4 regions of the Massilia pseudoviolaceinigra genome follow, and region 3 is predicted to be linked to each of the others. Evidence: riboswitches for the same ligand, from Rfam matches in the RefSeq annotation. Region 3 holds a riboswitch; each other region holds the start of a gene.

Region 1 (4,613 bases), on a different contig from region 3:
GCACCATGCGTCGCGCTATTTTCCGCTGGTCGGCGTGGTGGTGGCGGCGGTGGCCGCGGCGGTGTATGCCGGCGCATCATTGCTATGGCCGGCCCCGGTGGCGGTGCTGCTGTCGACGGCGGCGGCGATCTACCTGACCGGCGCCTTCCACGAGGACGGCCTGGCCGACATGTGCGACGGCTTCGGCGGCGGCTTGAGCACCGAGCGGGTGCTGGAGATCATGAAGGATTCGCGCATCGGCACCTACGGTGCGGTCGGCATGGGGCTGACGGTGGCGCTCAAGTGCGCGCTGCTGTCGTTTCTGTCCGTACCCGCCGCGATCGCCGCCCTGTTCATCGCCCACCCTTTGTCGCGCCTGGCCGCGGTGAGCCTGATCTGGGAAATGGAATATGCGCGCGCCGATGGCAAGGCCAAGCCAATGGCCCAGCATATGAGCAACCGCGAATTCGGCATCGCTTGCGCCTGCGCCGGCGTGCCTGCACTGGCGCTGGCCACGGCCGGCATGCTGCCCTGGCTTGCGCTGCTCACCAGCGTGACCGGGGCCGCACTGGTGGCGTGGTGGCTGGGCGCCAAGTGCCTGCGCCGCATTGGCGCCTACACCGGCGACTGCCTGGGCGCGGTGCAGCAGGTGGCCGAAGTGGTCATCTACCTGGCGCTGCTGGCGTTTTTCCATCACGGCCTCTGGGGCTGAGAATGCGCCTGTACCTGGTGCGCCACCTGGCGCCGCAAGTAGCGTCCGGCGTGTGCTACGGGCGCACCGACCTCGCTGTCGATCCTGATTTGCAGGCGCAGGCCCTGCCTACCCTGCGCGCCACCCTGCCCGCCGGCGCGCCGGTATTTTCCAGCCCGCTGCGGCGCTGCGCCATGCTGGCCGCGGCAATCGGCGGCGCGGCGGTGCGGTATGACGCGCGCCTGGCCGAACTCGATTTCGGCGACTGGGAAATGCGCCGCTGGGACGACATCGACCGTGCCGGCGTCGACGCCTGGGCCGCCGACATGGCCCGCTACCGCCCCGGCGGCGGCGAAAGCGTGACCGACATGGCGCAGCGCGTGTCCGCGTTTTATGCCGACTGCATGCATGCGCAAGCGCCCTGCGCCATCGTCATCTGCCACGCCGGCACGATCCGCCTGCTGTCGGCGCGCGCACGCGGCCTGGCGCCCGAGACCATGGCGCTGGAGGCGGCGCAACGTCCCCACGCCATCGCCTACGGCGAGACCGTCATCATCGACTGTGTATAATTATCGGGTTTTGGTGCCCGCGCCCATGTCCATGAGCGCAGTTAAACTGGGAAACACGAAGCCTGCAACAGGCCAACGTGTGCTGCCCCCGCAACGGTAAGCAAATGTCGCTGACATGGCGACGAGCCGTCTCGAACGACCACTGTGCATTTGGCATGGGAAGGTGAGACGGCCGCATTTGCCAGCCCGGATACCGGCCAGGACAGGTGGGAACGTGCAGGATCTGCGCGTTCCTTTTCAATCTGGCCAACGGGGACGTCGGCCGGTTGCTCGCAATCGCACTCACTGAAGATTTGTCATGACCTTTCCTGTTGTACGCCACGCGGCCCTGACGTCGCTCGCGCTAGCTTTTACTTCCCCTTATGCCCTGGCCGACAGCGCCGCCGATACGGCCGTTGCCGCCGTCATCATCACCGCCACGCGCGCGCCGCAGCCGGCCAGCGACGTGCTGAGCGACCATGTGCTGATCAGCGCCACCGACATCGCGCGTTCCGGTGCGAGCAGCGTCGTCGAACTGCTGCAAAAGCAGCGCGGCATCGAGATCACGCGTAACGGCGGTCCGGGCGCCGCATCGCAAGTGTTCATCCGCGGCGGCGACGCCAAGCAGACCGTGGTGCTGGTCGACGGCGTGCGTATTGGCTCGTCCACGATCGGCATCGCCAACTGGGCCACCCTGCCGCTGGCGAACGTCGACCGCATCGAAATCGTCTACGGCCCGCTGGCCACCATGTACGGCGCCGACGCCATCGGCGGCGTGGTGCAGATTTTCACCCGGCGCGGCGCCGGAGCGCCAAACGTCACAGCCGCTGTTGAAGCGGGCAGCGACAAGGCGCGCTCGATGGCGTTCGGCGTGGCCGGCGCCAGCGAAGGCGAGAACAGCATCAGCTACGCGTTCGGTGTGTCGAAGGACAAGGATGACGGCTTCTCGGCCACCAAACCGGGCAACTTCTCCTACAACCAGGACAACGACGGCTATACGCGCGACAGCGCCACCGGCCAGCTGGGCATCGTGCTGGCCAAGGGCCACGAAGCGGGCCTGCTGTACCTGCACAGCCACCTCAAGTCGCAGTACGATGCGGGCGCAGGTCCCTTCGACGTGCGCAGCGTGCAGAACATGGACAACATCGCCGTGTACTCGAAACACGAGATCACGCGCAACTGGAAAGTCAGCCTGCAGGCATCCGAGGCCGACGACAAATCGGTCAACTTCACCAGTGCGACGAGCAGCAACCGCATCGACACGCGCCTGCACGCCTACAGCATGCAGAACGACATCGCCCTGGGCAGCGACCTGCTGCAGCTGGTTCTGGAACGCCGGGTGGAAGACGTGTTCGCCGACACCACGCGCGCCTTGAACACCAGCCGCGCGACCAATTCCGTGGCTGCGGCCTACTCGCTCAAGCGCGGCAACCATCTGGCCAGCGCCAGCGCGCGGCGCGACGACAGCACCCAGTACGGCAACAAGGTCACCGGCGGCGCCGGCTACGGCTACAAACTCACGCGCGCGCTGCGCGTGAACGCCAGCGCCGGCACCAGCTTTCGCGCACCGACCTTCAACGAACTGTATTACCCGGGTTACGGGGTCGACATCAACAAGCCCGAACAAGGCAAGAACGTCGAAGGCGGCGTGTATTACAACGATGGCACGCTTGAAGCCAGCGCGGTCTACTACCGCAACCGCCTGAAAGACCTCCTGGTCAACACCACCACATGTCCGGTCCAGCAGGATACGCATCCGTACGGCTGCGCCTACAACGTCAACCGCGCCACGTTAGAGGGCATCAGCCTCGGCGCGCGCACCCACGTGGGCGCCTTCGACATGAGCGGCTCGCTCGACCTGCAAGACCCGCGCGACGACACCACCGGCAAGAACCTGCAGCGGCGCGCCAAGCGCCACGCAAAGTTCGCCATCGAGTACACGGCGGGCGCGCTGGTTGCCGGTGCAGGCGTGCAGCTGTCCGGGAAGCGCTTCGACGACCTGGCCAACCGCAACACGCTGCCCGGCTACGGGCTGGTAAACCTGTTTGCCGAGTACCGCTTTGCACCCGACTGGTCGGCCGTGCTACGGTTGAACAACGTCGCCGACAAACAGTACGAACTGGCGCGCACTTACGCCACCACCGGCCGTCAGGTGTTTGCCGGCGTCCGTTACGGCAGTAAATAGGAATCGCATGCATCCGTTCTTTCGCAACATGCGCCACCGGGCCAGCGTCGTCATCACGGCGCTCTCCTTGCTGGCATTGGCAAGCCTGGTGGTCGCCGGGATGGTCGGCTCTGTGCCGGTCCCGCTGGCAGAGATGCCGGGCGCGCTGATGGCGCTTGCGAAAGGCGATACCTCGACCCTGGCCGCCACCCTGCTCGACCTGCGCCTGTCGCGCGCGCTGGTCGCGTTTGTGACCGGCGGCGCGCTCGCGCTGGCCGGCGTGATGATGCAAGCCTTGCTGCGTAATCCCCTGGCCGAGCCGTATGTGCTCGGTATCTCGGCCGGCGCCTCGGTCGGCGCGCTGGCCGCGCTGCTGTTCATGTGGGCCATGTGGATGGTCGACCTGGCCGCGTTCGTGGGCGCGGTGGCCGTCTCGATGCTGCTGTACCTGCTGGCGCGGCGCGACTTGCGCGGCAATGCGGCGGCCGAAGGCGGCTCGTCCCTGCTGCTGCTGACCGGCGCGATTCTGTCCACGTCCTGCATCGCGCTGGTAACCTTGATGCTCTCGATCGCGCCCGAAAGCCGCTTGCGCAGCATGATTTTCTGGATGATCGGCGACATCGCCGGCGCCCCTTTGCGCCCGCTGCCGTGGATCGTGCTGGCCGTGGGCCTGGCCTTCGCGCTACGCAGCGCCCGGTCGCTGAACGTCCTGGCGCTGCACGCGGAAGCCGCCGCCACCCTTGGGATTCCCGTCAGCGCGCTGCGCAAGGGCCTGTTTTTCTGTTCCGGCATGCTGACCGCCAGCGCCGTCACCAGCGCCGGCAGCATCGGCTTCGTCGGCCTGATCGTGCCGCATGCCTGCCGTTTCGCCTGCGGACCCGATCACCGCCTCTTGATCCCCGCCGCCACGCTGGCCGGCGGCGCCTTCCTGGTGCTGGCCGACACGCTGGCGCGCACCGTGCTCGCGCCGCAGCAGCTGCCGGTGGGCGTCATCACCGCGCTGATCGGCGCACCCGTCTTCCTGTATCAACTTCACCGGCTGAACCGCTCATGATGATCGAAGCGCGCCAACTCCTTCTCACCGCCGGCAGCCGCACGCTGGTGGCAAACCTCGACTGGCAGGTGCGCGGCGGCGAATCGTGGTGCATCATCGGCCGCAATGGCGCCGGCAAAAGCACGCTGATGCGCACCCTGGCCGGCCTGCGCGAGCCCGATGGCGGCAGCATCGCCA
Region 2 (4,613 bases), on a different contig from region 3:
CGAAGTGTGCTATTGGCCAAACCTCGGCTTCGGCCGTTTCGGCGCCAAGGTCACGATGGACAACCCGCCATGGTTCGACCACGCCGGCCAGTTCGACCATCGCCGCATCCGGCTGGCCGATATCGATGGCAGCGGCAGCGCCGACATCATCTATCTGCACAGCGAGGGCGTGCGCCTGTATTTCAACCAGTCGGGCAATGCCTGGGGCGCGGCGCACCGCATGCAGGTATTCCCGCGCATCGACGACCTGGTCAACATCGCGGCGGTCGACCTGCTCGGCAACGGCACCATCTGCCTGGTCTGGTCCTCGCCCTTGCCGGCCGATGCAGGCCGGCCTATGCGCTACGTCAACCTGATGGGCGAGCGCAAGCCCCATCTGCTGGTCCGGACCGACAACATCCTGGGCGCCGAAACCGTCCTCGACTACGCCACATCGACCCGTTTCTACCTTCAGGACAAGCGCGGCGGCAAGCCCTGGCTCACCCGGTTGCCGTTCCCGGTGCACGTGGTCGAGCGCGTCGAAACCTGGGACCATATCAGCCGCAGCCGCTTCGTCACCCGCTACGCCTACCACCACGGCTACTTCGATGGAGAGGAGCGCGAATTTCGCGGCTTCGGCATGGTGGAACAGTGGGATACGGAGGAATTCGGCACGCTGGCGGCCTGCGAGGCAGCGGCCGACAATATCGCCGAGGCGTCGCATGTGCCGCCCATCCACACCAGGACCTGGTTCCATACCGGCGCCTGGCTCGGCCGCGACCGGATAGCGGACTGTTTCGACGGACCGCCGCACGCCCGCGGCCGCGGCGAGTACTTCCGCGAACCGGGATTGAGCGAGCGCGAGGCGCGCGCCCTGCTGCTGCCGGACACGCCGCTGCCGCCCGGTCTGACCCTGGCCGAGGAGCGCGAAGCGAGCCGCGCGCTGGCTGGCGTGATGCTGCGCCAGGAAGTCTACGCCGATGATGCCGGCCCCGGCGCCGCGCCCTGGCAAGCGGCGCGCGCCTGCACGCCGTACACCGTCACCGAACAGAATTTCCATGTCCGGCGCTGCGCTACGAACTGGGCCGGCTAGGCATGAACGACTGGATGGCTGAACTGCACGTGAACAATGTGGCGGACAAGGACTATGTCGCCTCCTGCTTCGCCACCCACAGCTGCTATCTGGGCCTTTCCCGCTCGGCGCGGGCGACCTTGAAATACAACTGGTAAGCGCCGGCTTGCCTGAACTCAAGGCCCGGGCCATCGGTTCCAGCGTGGCCGGCAAGCGTAGCGCTTCCTTGGGCTCGGCCTGTCATTGCATATGGAAACGTTGCTAAATACATCAGCAGCCGTTATGATTGCCACGTTTTGGTGCTCGCGGCCTTGTTCCGAAGGCCGCAGTTAAACGGGAAACACGCGCTGGCATGCCAGCGGCAAACGTGTGCTGTCCCCGCAACGGTAAAACAGGCGCCGCATGTCGTCCAACGACGTGCGGCCGGTTGTCTCTTTGGTCCACTGTGCCGCTGGCATGGGAAGGCGAGGCAATCTGACCTGTCAGCCCGGATACCGGCCAGGACGCATGGAAGCAAGCGGCCGGGAATTGTCGTGTTTGTGGATCGCCTGGGACCGCGCGCAATGCCGCCGCTCCCTCATCTCCATCGACTCTCGCGCCTCTGTCGGCCGCAGCTTTCTTTTTCTCGGCGCACGGGGATGTGCGCCGTATAAAACAAGCAGACCGGCATGCCCGGTCTTAACCGAGAGTACCCGTGAAAAATATCACCCCTGCCCCGTCGCAACGCGGGCTGCGCCTGCTGTCGCCGATGCTGCTGCTGGCCATGCCCGCCTTTGCCAGCGCCACCGTCGACGGCGATACCCCATCCTCCGTCCAGCAAGTGCGCGTGTCCGCCAGCCTGATACCGCTCGGCGTCGCCGATTCGGCCAACCAGGGCACCGTGACCGCCAGGCAGCTCGAAAACCGCCCCTTGCTGCGCACCGGCGAGCTGCTCGAAGCGGTGCCGGGCCTGATCGTGACCCAGCACGCCGGCGACGGCAAAGCCAATCAATATTTTGCGCGCGGATTCAATCTCGATCACGGCACCGATTTCCGCACCACCGTGATGGGCATGCCGGTCAACTTGCCGACCAATGCGCACGGCCAGGGCTATTCGGACCTCAATTTCCTGATTCCGGAGCTGGTGAGCACCATCGCGTATAAAAAAGGCACCTATTACGCCGAGGAAGGCGATTTTTCCGTCGCCGGCGCGGCCGCTTTCGACTACGTGCGGCAAATGGAGCAAGGCTTGTTGAGTCTGGAGACCGGCCAGAACCGCTTCAGCCGCGCGCTGCTCGCCAACGCCACCCCGCTCGCCGCCGGTACGCTGCTGTACGCGCTCGAGCGCGCGGGCCAGGATGGCCCGTGGGAGACGCCGGAAGACTACAAGCGTGTCAACGGCGTGCTGTCGTACAGCTGGCGGCGCGGCGACGACGATGTGCGGATGACGGCGATGGGCATGCATTCGTCGTGGACGTCGACCGATCAGGTGCCGCAACGCGCGCTCGACGCCGGCCTGATCGGCCGCTATGGCACGCTCGCGCCCACGGATGGCGGCGAAACCTCGCGTTACAGCCTGTCGGGCGAGTGGAGCCGCCAGTACGGCACGGGCAGCGCCAGGGCCAATGCCTACATCATCACATCGCGGCTCGACCTGTTCAGCGACTTTACCTATGCACTGGACGATCCGGAGCACGGCGACCAGTTCCACCAGGCGGAAAGCCGGCAGATTCTCGGCCTGGACGCGCAGCGCACATGGCGCCACGCACTGGGCCCCTTCGCTTCCGAGACAGCGTTCGGCGTTCAGCTGCGCCAGGACAGGCTGGCCCCGGTCGGCCTGTATTTGAGCGAGGCGCGCCAGCGCCGCTCGACCGTGCGCGAGGACCGGGTCAAGGAGCGCAGCGGCGCGCTGTACCTGTCCAATAGCACCGTCTGGGCGCCATGGCTGCGCACTGTCGCCGGGCTGCGCGCCGACCGCTACGCGTTCGATGTCCACAGCGACAGGCCCGCCAACTCGGGCAAGGTGAATGCCGGCATCACCAGTCCGAAGTTCACGGCGATTTTCACGCTGGGGAAAAATGCGGAGATGTACCTGAACTGGGGACGGGGATTCCACAGCAACGACGCCCGTGGCGTCACCGGCACTGTCGATCCCAAGACCGGCCTGGCGGTGGACGCCGACGGTGCGGACATCAAGCGCGCCACGCCGCTGGTGCGGGGAACCGGCAAAGAGGCAGGCTTGCGGCTGGCCGGCCTGGTGCCCGGCATGCAAACCACCATCGCCGCCTGGAAGCTCGACCTCGATTCCGAACTGATCTTCATCGGCGACGCCGGCACCACCGAAGCAGGCCGCCCGAGCCGGCGGCACGGCATCGAGCTGGCCAATTTTTACACGCCCGCGAAAGACTGGATCATCGATGCCAACCTCGCGTGGTCGCACGCGCGCTTTCGCGACAGCGATCCGGCCGGCGCATTCATCCCCGGGTCGATCACCCGCACTGCCTCGGTCGGTGTGTCGGGCGCCGCCGGCCCGTGGTCGGGCGGCGTGCGCCTGCGCTACTTCGGCCCGCGCGCACTGGTCGAAGACGATTCGGTCCGCTCGCCCTCGTCCACCTTGCTCAACATGAAGCTCGGCTACCGGCTCGCGCCGCACCTCAAGCTGACCGTCGAAGTGCTCAATTTGCTGGACCGCCGCGTGAGCGATATCGACTACTACTACGCATCGCAGTTGCCGGGCGAGCCTGCACCGGTGGCCGACATTCATACCCATCCGGGCGAAATGCGCACCCTGCGCGCCGGTCTGGCATGGCGCTTCTGAATGTCCGCGAACCTGCCTGCGCCGGCACGGCGCCGTTTACGGTGTTTATCGGCGCTGCTACAATCCGCGCATGTATACGATGAGAGCGGCGTAACGATGAGAGCAGTGCGGCGATGCGCATGAACCGCAGGGCGAATGTCCTGGCGTCCTGGCTGGCCGTGCTGGCCATGCTCGTGGCCGTGCTGGCGCCGGCGCTCTCGCATGCATTCGCCGCCAACGCCGGCGCGCCCTACCCGCAGGCTGACATCTGCCGGGCTGGCAGCGCGGGGGCCGCCGCCGACCGACTGGCGGGCGGCGGCGACGCCGCGCCCGCGCCGCACGACGGCAAGCTCAAGCACTGCCCGTACTGCCATCACGGCAACGGCATGCTCCTGTTGCCGCAAGCGCCTTGCCCGCCGGCCCTTGCCGTCGCCGACGCCCCACCCACCGCGCGTCTCCCCGACGCGCCCAAAGCCCGCTTCGAATGGACAGCCGCGCAAGCACGCGGTCCGCCGTCGCTCTGACCCGGTAAGACTTCGCTCACGAATCGGCTCAAGCAAGCCGATCAGGCGCCGCATGCGGCGTCCATCTCCACTCGCCTGTCACAAGGCAAACGAAACAAGAGCACCAAATGACTGCAACCCCATTCCATGCGGCGGCGCTGGCCTTTGCCTGCACCGCCATGAACCCCCACGCCCGTGCCGATGAGCCTCTTCCCACGGTGGAGATCACGGGAAGCGCGCCGCGCGCCAACGGCAAGCTCAACCTGGACACGGCCACCGCCAC
Region 3 (4,613 bases):
GCGCGGCCTGGCCAGCCGCGAAGACCGCATCACCCTGGCGCACGAGTTCCTGCATCTGGGTCTGCGCAATCACCCGCGCGGGCAGGATGAAGCCCTGGTCGAGCGGCTGGCACGGCGCCTTGTCGATACTCGCCTCGAAGCGAGTCAATGAATAATACGAACCTGATCATGAAAATACTGTTGATACCCGCACTACTGCTGTCCACCGCCGCCCTGGCACAGGTGAAGATCGATTCGCCCAACAGCGGCTGGCGCAATTCGAAGGGTGCCAAGGAAGCATACACGCAGGACGTGAATTATCCGGCGGCGTCGGTCAGCGTGCAGGACGGGCAGAGCCCGACGGCCGAAATCCGCGGACGCATCGCCGGCAAGGGCAAGGATAAACCGGCTACGCTGGTGGTCAACGGCGTGGCGATGCCGATGGCGGTCCAGGAAGACGGCAGCTTCGCGCGGCCGTACGCCTTCGGGCGCGGCTCGAACAGCGTGGAAGTGCGCTCGCCCGACGGTAAGACGCGCAGCCGCAGCCAATTGCTCGACTCGTACGCCGGCAAGACCCAGTCGCGCGTGCGCGTGGTGCTCTCGTGGGACAGTCCCGGCACCGATGTCGACCTGCACGTGGTCGCGCCCGACGGCGGCCACTCGTGGTACGGCAACCGCGTCATGCCCAACGGCGGCGCGCTCGATGTCGACGTCACCACCGGGTACGGGCCCGAGATTTTTTCGAGCGCCGCGCCGCCGAAAGGGAACTACCACGTCTACGTGAACTACTACGGGGCCGGCCAGGAAACCGGCATCCTGACGGTGGCGCAGGTAGCAATCATCACCAATGAAAATTCACCGAACGAGCGCCAGGAAGTGGTCCGCGTGCCGCTGCGCGCGCCGGGTGAGCTGACACTGGTCAAGTCGTTTGTTTATCCCTGACCGGAGCGTTCGAATGGACCTGATGTACGACCCCGAATACGATGCGCTTGAAGACGTCATCGTTCCGATGAAGCCCGAAGACGCTCTCGCCTTTTTGCTGCCGCTGGCGGAATCGGGCAATGCCGCTGCCCAGTGCCTGCTGGCCGATTCGTATGACCTGGCCGACGTCGGCCCGCGCGACCCGGTCCAATCGATCCACTGGTATCGGAAGGCGGCCGCGCAAGGATTTATGCGGGCTGAATACTTCTTGGGCAGCATGCTGGCGTCCGGCATCGGCGCCGAACGCGATGTGGCCGAAGCCAGCTACTCGATACGCATCGTTGCCGGCAAAGGCGACAGCGCCGCGCAATACAGTCTGGCCGACCTGCTCCTCGATGGCGACGACGATAGCGTGCCTGGCATGACCGAGGCGATCGACTGGTTAACGTTGTCCGCCGCGCAAGGCAACGCAGCCGCCATCGAACGCCTCGCGACGCTCCGAAAACAACGCTCGTCATCGGCGCTTTGACAGTTCTTGAACGGCATGTAAAACTGTCGACAGGAAATACGATCCTTGGCTGCGCACGACCGCGACAGCCGTTCTGACGAAATGGGAGTGCAAGTGAGTACTGCAGCATGGATCTACGATGCCAGCATCGTTATCAGGAACGCCAGGCAACCGGAGGCGTTTAACGCGATTCGCACATCGTTCGAAGGCTGCGACTCCTTCTTCGCCGAACGCGCGCGCGCCGAACGCGATTTTCCGGCTTTCCTTGAATCGATCGGTTTCACCAGCCAGCGCCAGGAAGGCGCGCTGCTGATCGACGGCGGCGACATCGACATCATCACCAACTGGCTGATTCGCCTGTTCGACACGCTCGGGCCCTTCGTCGAAGCCGGCGGCGTGCTGGAGATCCGCGATGAAGAAGGCGAGCAGATGACCTTCTGCTACGACGGCAATCAGATGGATATCGAATTCAGCGAGTAAGGTAGCGCGGCTTCATGCTACATTGGCACCCCTGAAATTTGAAGGAGTGTCACGCCATGCCACCCAATCCCAGCATCGCTTCGATCCGCGCCCGCCTTCTCGGCGGGATGGCTGCTTACATGGGGCGCTGCGCCGAAGACCCGGAGAGCGAGGCTCCGTACGGCCAGGCCGAGATCGACGAGTGCGCCGGAATCCTCGACACTTATGCCGCTGCCGTGGAAAAGCTCCCAAAACCCGCAGCCCCCGCCGCGATCATGAAAGAAGTCGAACGCGTCGTCCTTGCCCTCAATGCGTTTGATGAACGCTGCAGCGTGATCGAGACCGAAGAGCGCGAAAACCTGTGCGACATCATCTACCTGGTTGCCAAGGACGCCGGCCTGGAAGCCGCCGACGACATCACCGAACAATGGCGCGACTGGTAAATTCGTCCGCCGCGCACACGCCGGCCCGCGCAACCTTGCAATTTATATAGTCCAGACCTATACTTCGCCGGTAGTCAAGCTTCTGGTTCTGGCAAACGATCGTTTGCCGGATTAAATGGGAAGCCGGTGCGCCCTCTCAACGGAGGCAAAGCCGGCGCTGCCCCCGCAACGGTAAGCGAGTCAAGGATGTGCATCACGCCACTGTGCCTAGTCAGCATGGGAAGGCGCATATCCGGGAAGGGTTTTTTGCCCCGCCACTCGCCAGCCCGGAAACCAGCCGAAGCGGTAAGTCGTTTGTATCGCGGAGGGCGATCCAGGTGGATCGCTGCGTTCCGCACCCCATCTCACGTTCCTTCTCCCCGTACAAGCCCCGGTTGCCGGACAAGGCAAGACGCGCGCGTCTGCATTTGCCTGGTTTTATGCGAAATGCTTTAGGAAGGAATGCCATGTCGCCGATCCGTAGCTTCATCACCACCGCCGATGAACAAGTCCCGTTTGTCTCCGTCAAAGAGCGCATTGTGCAGGCCATGTGCGCCGCCAGCCTTGGCATCGTGCTGCTGTACGGTGCCGGTTTCGCCTCGATGGAAGCGCTGCACAACGCGGCGCACGACAGCCGACACTCGGCTGGCTTCCCATGCCACTGATCCGCACCGCGCCCGCGGCAAGCCTGGGCACCTTCAACCGCATCATCGCCAGCGCCGCGGCGGCCGGCATCCTGGCCGGCCTGCTGCTGACCGGCGTGCAGCAGCTGCAAGTAGCGCCCATCATCCTGCAGGCGGAGGTGTTCGAAAGTGCCGCGCCGAAGGCACTGGAGCAGGCCGCACCGCACAGCCACGCCGACGCCACGCCGCACGAGCATAGTCATGACGCAAAGCCGCACGAGCACGCGGAAGAGGGCGCCCATGAACACGGGGGCTGGCAGCCGGACGACGGCTTTGAACGCACCTTCTACACGGCGGTGGCCAACATCAGCGCCGGCGTCGGCTTCGCGCTGCTGCTGGCAGCGGCCATCAGCCTGCATGGCGGCGCAAGCGGCTGGCGCGCCGGCCTGCTGTGGGGCGCGGCCGGCTACACGGTCTTTTTCGTGGCGCCCTCGGTCGGCCTGCCGCCCGAGCTGCCTGGCACCGTCGCGGCGCCGCTGCTGGCGCGCCAGTTGTGGTGGACCGCCACCGTCATGGCCAGCGCGGGCGGGCTGGCGCTGCTGGTCTTCGCCAAGAACTGGCCGCTCAGGATCGCCGGCGCCGTGCTGCTGTTCGTGCCGCATCTGGTCGGTTCGCCGCAGCCGAAGGTCCATTCGAGCAGCGCACCGCCCGAGCTGGCGCTGAGCTTCCTGTACGCGACCTTGCTGGCCAACGCCGTATTCTGGGTGGCCATGGGCGCGCTGGCGGGCTACTTCTACAAGAAATTCGGCTGACCGATGCGGACCCATGACCGGCACGTGTTCATGTGCGTCGGCCCGCGCTGCACCGAAAACGGCGTGCAGGCGCAGGCCGTGTTCGAGCACATGGGGCGCGAGATCGACGCCCATCCGGACCTCTGCGTCAAGCGCACCCGCACGCACTGCATGGTCGCATGCCGTAATGAAGGGCCTATCGTAGTGGTGTACCCGGAAGGCGTGTGGTACCGGCGCGTCGACGAAGCGGCAGCAGGGCGCATCGTCGCCGAGCACCTGATCGGCGGCGCCGAAGTGACCGACCTGATTTTCCATCGCATCGGCGAAGGCGACACAATTGTGGCGGACCATGACATCACCTGATTTTCCTCAAGGCCCGGCGCACATCGCGCTGCTTACCCATGCATCGAACGACCTGACGGTCCTGCACCACGCAGTGAGCCAGCTGCCGCCGGAGTTCGGCGCGGTGTCGGGCGTGAGCCTGCAGCGGCTCGACGCCGACGGCGGCGCCACGGCACTGCTCTCGGGCGAGGTGCAGGGCGCGCGCATCATCATCCTGCGCGTGCTGGGCCGTCTCGGCAGCGTGCCCGGTTTTGCCGATCTGGTAAGCCACGCGCGCCGCCACGGCCAGCACCTCATTGCCATCAGCGGCACCGGCGAGCCCGATCCCGAGCTGGCAGCTGTATCGACCGTCGCTCCCGACGTGCTGCAACAGACGCTGAATTATTTCCATTGTGGCGGCAGCGGCAATCTGGCGCAGTTGCTGCGCTATTTGTCCGACCATCTGCTGCTGACCGGTTTTGGCTACGAGAGCGCGCTGCCGCTGCCGGAACACGGCATTTATCATCCCGACCTGGCGCAGGGCGCCGGCATCGACGACTGGCTGGCGCTGCGAAAAACCGGCGCACCG
Region 4 (4,613 bases), on a different contig from region 3:
TGGTGCGCCACGCGCCCGCGCCGCCGGCCTTGGCCGACGCCTCTGCATCGCTCGCGAAGTGCGCAATGCGGTCGTCCACGCTGGCCGTGCCGTACACCTGCTGCGCGAACGCGGCGTGGACCGCGGCGCGCTGGCCGCTCACCTCGGCCAGCGTCTCGCGCAGATCGGCGATGCTCGGATGGCGAAACTTCCAGCGCCGGTAGTATTCCTTGAAGGCGCGCCCGGTCGCCTCCTTGCCGATGCGTGCCTCCAGGTCGCGCAGCACGGTGGCGCTGCGTACGTACACCGGGCCAATGCCCTGCTTGCGCATGTGGGCGTTCTGTCCGAGCGGTTCCGCCGGTTCGGCGGGCACGGTGTCATAACGCTCGACGTCGAAGCCCTTGAACCCCGGCGCGATGCCCAGGGCCGCGAGCAGCGGCGGTCCGAGATACGCGTCCTTGCCGGTGTCGCGCAGCATGCGATGGTTCCAGAATTCGTTCAAGCCTTCGTCGAGCATCGGTTCTTCAGTCTCGTTCGACGCCAGGATGCCGTGGAAGTAACTGTGGCCGACTTCGTGGATCGTGACGAGATCAATGTCGAAGGCGGCGGCCGTGCGCGGCACCACCTTGTCGTAACCATTGACGGTGATGAAGGTCGGGTACTCCATGGCGCCGGCATTGTCGGCGTTCAGCGGCGGGATCACGATGGTCAGCGTCCTGTACGGATACGGTCCGAGTGTTGCCGAATAATAGGCCAGCGCCTCGGTGGCCGCTTTCAGCGCCGGCGCGGCGCTGGCCGCGCGGTCGGGCGGGAACAGTACCGACAGTGCAACCTGCACGCTGCCCGGCGCGCTCCAGGTACCGCGCAGGGGCGGCGCCGTGCGATTGTCGGCGGTCCAGGCAAAATCGTGGACGTCGCCCTGCACGTAGTGGTGGGTCAGCATGCCGCCCTGTTCCACCGGTGGTCCCTGCAGTTCGCCGGTGGCGCCCACGGTGTAGCCCTTGGGCGCGGTGAGCTTGACATCGAAGCGGCCGAAGTCGGCGTAGAACTCGGTCTCGTGGTGATATTCGTGCACGTTCCAGCGCGCCCTGGTGGCGCCGCGTTCGCCCGGCAGCTCCAGCACCCCGATCTTTGGGAACCACTGGCCCACCAGGTGAAAGCTGCCGACGTGGCCGGTGCTGGCCACCACGCGCGGCAATTGGGTCAGGAAAGCGATGTCGAAGCTGGTGGACGCGCCTGGCGCCACCGGCGCCGGCAGGTCGAAGCGCACCACCGTCTCGTCGGTGGCGGGGCCGTTGTCGGGATGGACGAACGACCAAGCCACCCTGGCGCCGCCCTGGGTCACGCTGCGCAGGGCGATATGGCCCCATTCGCCGGGGGCGATGGTGGCGTGGTAGCCGGATGCGCGCTGCTCGGTGAAGAAGGTGCTGCCGGCGTTTTTGAAGGCGTTCATGTACAGGTGCAGGTAGACGCTGCGCACGGTCTCCTTGCTGCGGTTGCGCCAGGTGAGTTTCTGCTTGCCGTCGACGGTGTGCGCAATCGGGTCGAGCGTCGCTTCGATCCGGTAGTCGACCACGCGGTCCGACAGGGTCGCTTCGCTGCCGCTGCGCGGCCCGCCCCACGCGTGCGGGGCGCTCGGCAGGCTCACCGCGCTGGCCGAGGGCATGGCGAAGCCGATGCCGACGTCGGTCATCGGCTCCGGAATCGGCGTGATGGTGATGTCGGCCTGCGCCATCAGCTCGGCCCCGGCGATGGCAGCTGCCGCCAGCAGGAGCGCCCTCTGGGCCATGGTTCGGGTACGCGCTTGCATGCATTCTCCTGCGCCGCCGGGCGCTTCGATTGGTAGTGGGCCTTACTGGCGGGCAGCCGGCCAGCCGCACAGCATGCCACAACGCCATCCGGGCCGCGGTCCGGATGGCGACTGCGATTATAATGGCGCAGTTTTGGTGCCCGCCCGCGTCTTCACGCCGGCAGTTAAACGGGAAACACGCAGTGTGCTGCCCCCGCAACGGTACTGCAAGCCGTCGTTCCTGACGCCTTGCGAGCCCGGATACCGGCCAAAACAGGTGGACACGATGCCGCGCAGCGCGCCTCTGTCCGTGCAATCCGGCTTGCGGGGACGCAGGCCAGGACTCTATTTTCTGAAGACGACATCATGATTTCTGCAGTATCGCCGCGCCGCGCGCTCTCCGCCAGGCCGCTCGCGCTGGTTTCCGCCCTGTCCCTGTGTTTCATGTCCAGCGCCGCGCTGGCCGCCGATGGCCAAGCCCAGGCCCAGACCCTGCCCGCCGTGACCGTGACCGGCGCCCGCTTTGCCAGCGACCCGGCGCTGGCCCCGATCGGCGCGACCGTCATCAGTGCCGACGACATCCGCCGCGCCGGCGCGGCCGACGTCAACCAGGCCATCCGCCAGATCGGCGGCGTGTATGGCCGCCAGAGCCTGGACGGCTCGCCCGATTTCAGCCTCGACCTGCGCGGCTTCGGCACCAACAGCAGCCAGAACATGGTGGTCACGCTGGACGGCGTGCGCATGTCCGAAAGTGAATTGAGCAATGCGACCCTGTCGTCGATCCCGATCGAGACCGTCGAGCGCATCGAAATCATCCGCGGCGGCGCCAGCGTGCTGTATGGCGAAGGCGCCACCGGCGGCGTGATCCACATCGTCACGCGCCGCCCCGAGGCCAATGGCCGGCGCGGCATGCTGCGCGCCGAAACCGGTCAGTTCAACCTGCGCGACCTGCGCGCCGCCGTGGCCCAGTCGTGGAACGGATTCGCCCTCGACGCCTCGGTCGGCAGCCAGCGCACCGACAATTACCGCGACCATAACAGCTTCGAGCTCGATACCTTCAGCGGCGGCGCCCAGTGGGCATACCAGGGCGGCCGCGCCGGTCTGCGCTACGACCGCGCGCGCCAGGAATCGGACCTGCCGGGCGCCCTGAGCATGCAGCAGTTCCGCGACAATCCGCGCCAGGCCAGCACGCCCGACGACGTGGGCTCGCTCGATTCTGACCGCCTGACCGCGTTCGTGGAGCAGCGCGTCGGCAGCGTCGACCTGGCCGCCGAACTGTCGCGCCGCGAGCGCACTGTCCGTTCCACCTATTTCTACACCTTCGAGGGCGTGCGCGCAGCCTCGAAGTCGACCTACGACAGTGCCCAGACCCAGTTCTCGCCGCGCCTGCGCCACCTTGCGCAAATGGGCGGCATGCTCAATGAGCTGGTGGCTGGCGTGGACCTGGTCAAGTGGTCGCGCGTGACCGATTCGGACTACTCGAACGCCGACGCCACGCAAGAATCGCGGGCGCTGTACGTGCGCGATGAACTCAAGTTCGGCGGCGCGCACAAAGCCCGCATGGCCGTGGGCGCGCGCCGCGAACGCTTCGAGAAGGATGCCACCGACGAGCGCGCGTTCGCCGCACCGTATGCCAGCAAGACCACCCTCAATGCCTGGGAAGTGCAGGGCAGCGCTAATGTCATGCCGATGCTAGAACTGTACGCCAAGGCCGGGCGCAGCTACCGCGTGGCCAACGTCGACGAGAATGGCTACCGTTCATCGTCCGCCGTGCTGGCGCCGCAAACCTCGCGCGACCTGGAACTGGGCCTCGCTTACGGCGATGCGGCCATGGGCGCGAACGCGCGCGTGTTCCGCCATCAGTTGCGCAACGAGATTTTCTACGACCCGACTGTGAACGGCGGCTACGGCGCCAACACCAACCTCGATCCGACCGAGCGCAAAGGCGTGGAGCTCGATGTTCACGCCCGCATCGCGCGCGACTGGCGCGTGAGCGGCAACTGGCAGCACGTGCTGGCCCGCTTCACCGACGGCCCGAACGCCGGGCGCGAAATGGTGCTGGTACCGAAGAACGTGGTCTCGGCGCGCCTGGCCTGGGTGCCGGGCAATGGCCACAGCGCCGGCATCGGCGCCCAATGGGCCGGCAGCCAGCGCTTCGGCGCCGACTTCGCCAATACCTGCGGCGTGCGCATGGCATCAAGCACCACCTTCGACGCCCGTTACGCGCTCCAGATCGGCGCCTGGGAATTCGCGGTGGCGGGCCTGAACCTGGCCGACAAGCGCTACACCAGCAATGCGTACGGCTGCAACAGCGGCATTTATCCGAGCGACGCTCGCCAGGTCAAGGTCTCGGCGCGCTACGACTTCTGATGCGCAAGCGCCTCGTCTTCGCCGCGCTGGCCCTGTGGGCCGGCCTGGCCGGGGCCGCCATCACGGTGGTGGACGACGCCGGCCGGCGCGTGGTGCTGGCCGCACCGGCGCAGCGCATCGTGTCGATGGCGCCGCACGTCACCGAGCTGCTGTTCGCGGCCGGTGGCGGCGCGCGCATCGTCGGGGCGATGAGCTACAGCGACTATCCGCCGGCCGCCCGGGCCATCCCCCTGGTCGGCGACAACAGCCAGATCGACATGGAACGCGTGCTGGCGCTGAAACCCGACCTGCTGGTGGTCTGGCAGAGCGGGAACACGGCGCGCCAGCTGGAGCAGCTGCGCCAGCTCGGCATTCCGATGTTCTACAGCGAGCCGGCGCGGATGGACCAGGTGGCCGGCAGCATGCTGCGTTTCGGCCAACTGCTCGGTACCGGGACGGTGGCGCAGGCGGCAGCGGCCTCGTTTCGCGCCCGCAT

What was found. Region 3 has a riboswitch for cobalamin ahead of RBA40_RS23215 (CbtB domain-containing protein). Riboswitches for the same ligand answer to the same signal wherever they lie in the genome.
Region 1: another riboswitch for cobalamin. It lies ahead of RBA40_RS32285 (TonB-dependent receptor plug domain-containing protein); the one in region 3 lies ahead of RBA40_RS23215 (CbtB domain-containing protein).
Region 2: another riboswitch for cobalamin. It lies ahead of RBA40_RS02675 (TonB-dependent receptor); the one in region 3 lies ahead of RBA40_RS23215 (CbtB domain-containing protein).
Region 4: another riboswitch for cobalamin. It lies ahead of RBA40_RS03795 (TonB-dependent receptor); the one in region 3 lies ahead of RBA40_RS23215 (CbtB domain-containing protein).

What each region holds. Positions count from the first base shown of each region.
Region 1 covers NZ_JAVCWL010000057.1:12,511-17,123, reverse strand. The annotation lists gene RBA40_RS32295 (adenosylcobinamide-GDP ribazoletransferase) at 1-691, shown strand, start outside; gene RBA40_RS32290 (histidine phosphatase family protein) at 694-1,239, shown strand; cobalamin riboswitch at 1,234-1,455, shown strand; gene RBA40_RS32285 (TonB-dependent receptor plug domain-containing protein) at 1,538-3,403, shown strand; gene RBA40_RS32280 (FecCD family ABC transporter permease) at 3,411-4,436, shown strand; gene RBA40_RS32275 (ABC transporter ATP-binding protein) at 4,436-4,613, shown strand, end outside.
Region 2 covers NZ_JAVCWL010000002.1:110,119-114,731, reverse strand. The annotation lists gene RBA40_RS02685 (SpvB/TcaC N-terminal domain-containing protein) at 1-1,072, shown strand, start outside; gene RBA40_RS02680 (hypothetical protein) at 1,075-1,209, shown strand; cobalamin riboswitch at 1,332-1,568, shown strand; gene RBA40_RS02675 (TonB-dependent receptor) at 1,746-3,848, shown strand; gene RBA40_RS02670 (DUF2946 domain-containing protein) at 3,968-4,351, shown strand; gene RBA40_RS02665 (TonB-dependent receptor) at 4,459-4,613, shown strand, end outside.
Region 3 covers NZ_JAVCWL010000026.1:26,559-31,171, forward strand. The annotation lists gene RBA40_RS23190 (DUF2300 domain-containing protein) at 1-151, shown strand, start outside; gene RBA40_RS23195 (DUF2135 domain-containing protein) at 169-921, shown strand; gene RBA40_RS23200 (tetratricopeptide repeat protein) at 935-1,429, shown strand; gene RBA40_RS23205 (hypothetical protein) at 1,523-1,888, shown strand; gene RBA40_RS23210 (hypothetical protein) at 1,945-2,310, shown strand; cobalamin riboswitch at 2,377-2,606, shown strand; gene RBA40_RS23215 (CbtB domain-containing protein) at 2,757-2,954, shown strand; gene RBA40_RS23220 (CbtA family protein) at 2,945-3,724, shown strand; gene RBA40_RS23225 ((2Fe-2S) ferredoxin domain-containing protein) at 3,728-4,066, shown strand; gene RBA40_RS23230 (cobaltochelatase subunit CobN) at 4,053-4,613, shown strand, end outside.
Region 4 covers NZ_JAVCWL010000003.1:42,672-47,284, forward strand. The annotation lists gene RBA40_RS03790 (M1 family metallopeptidase) at 1-1,789, opposite strand, end outside; cobalamin riboswitch at 1,907-2,055, shown strand; gene RBA40_RS03795 (TonB-dependent receptor) at 2,135-4,138, shown strand; gene RBA40_RS03800 (cobalamin-binding protein) at 4,138-4,613, shown strand, end outside.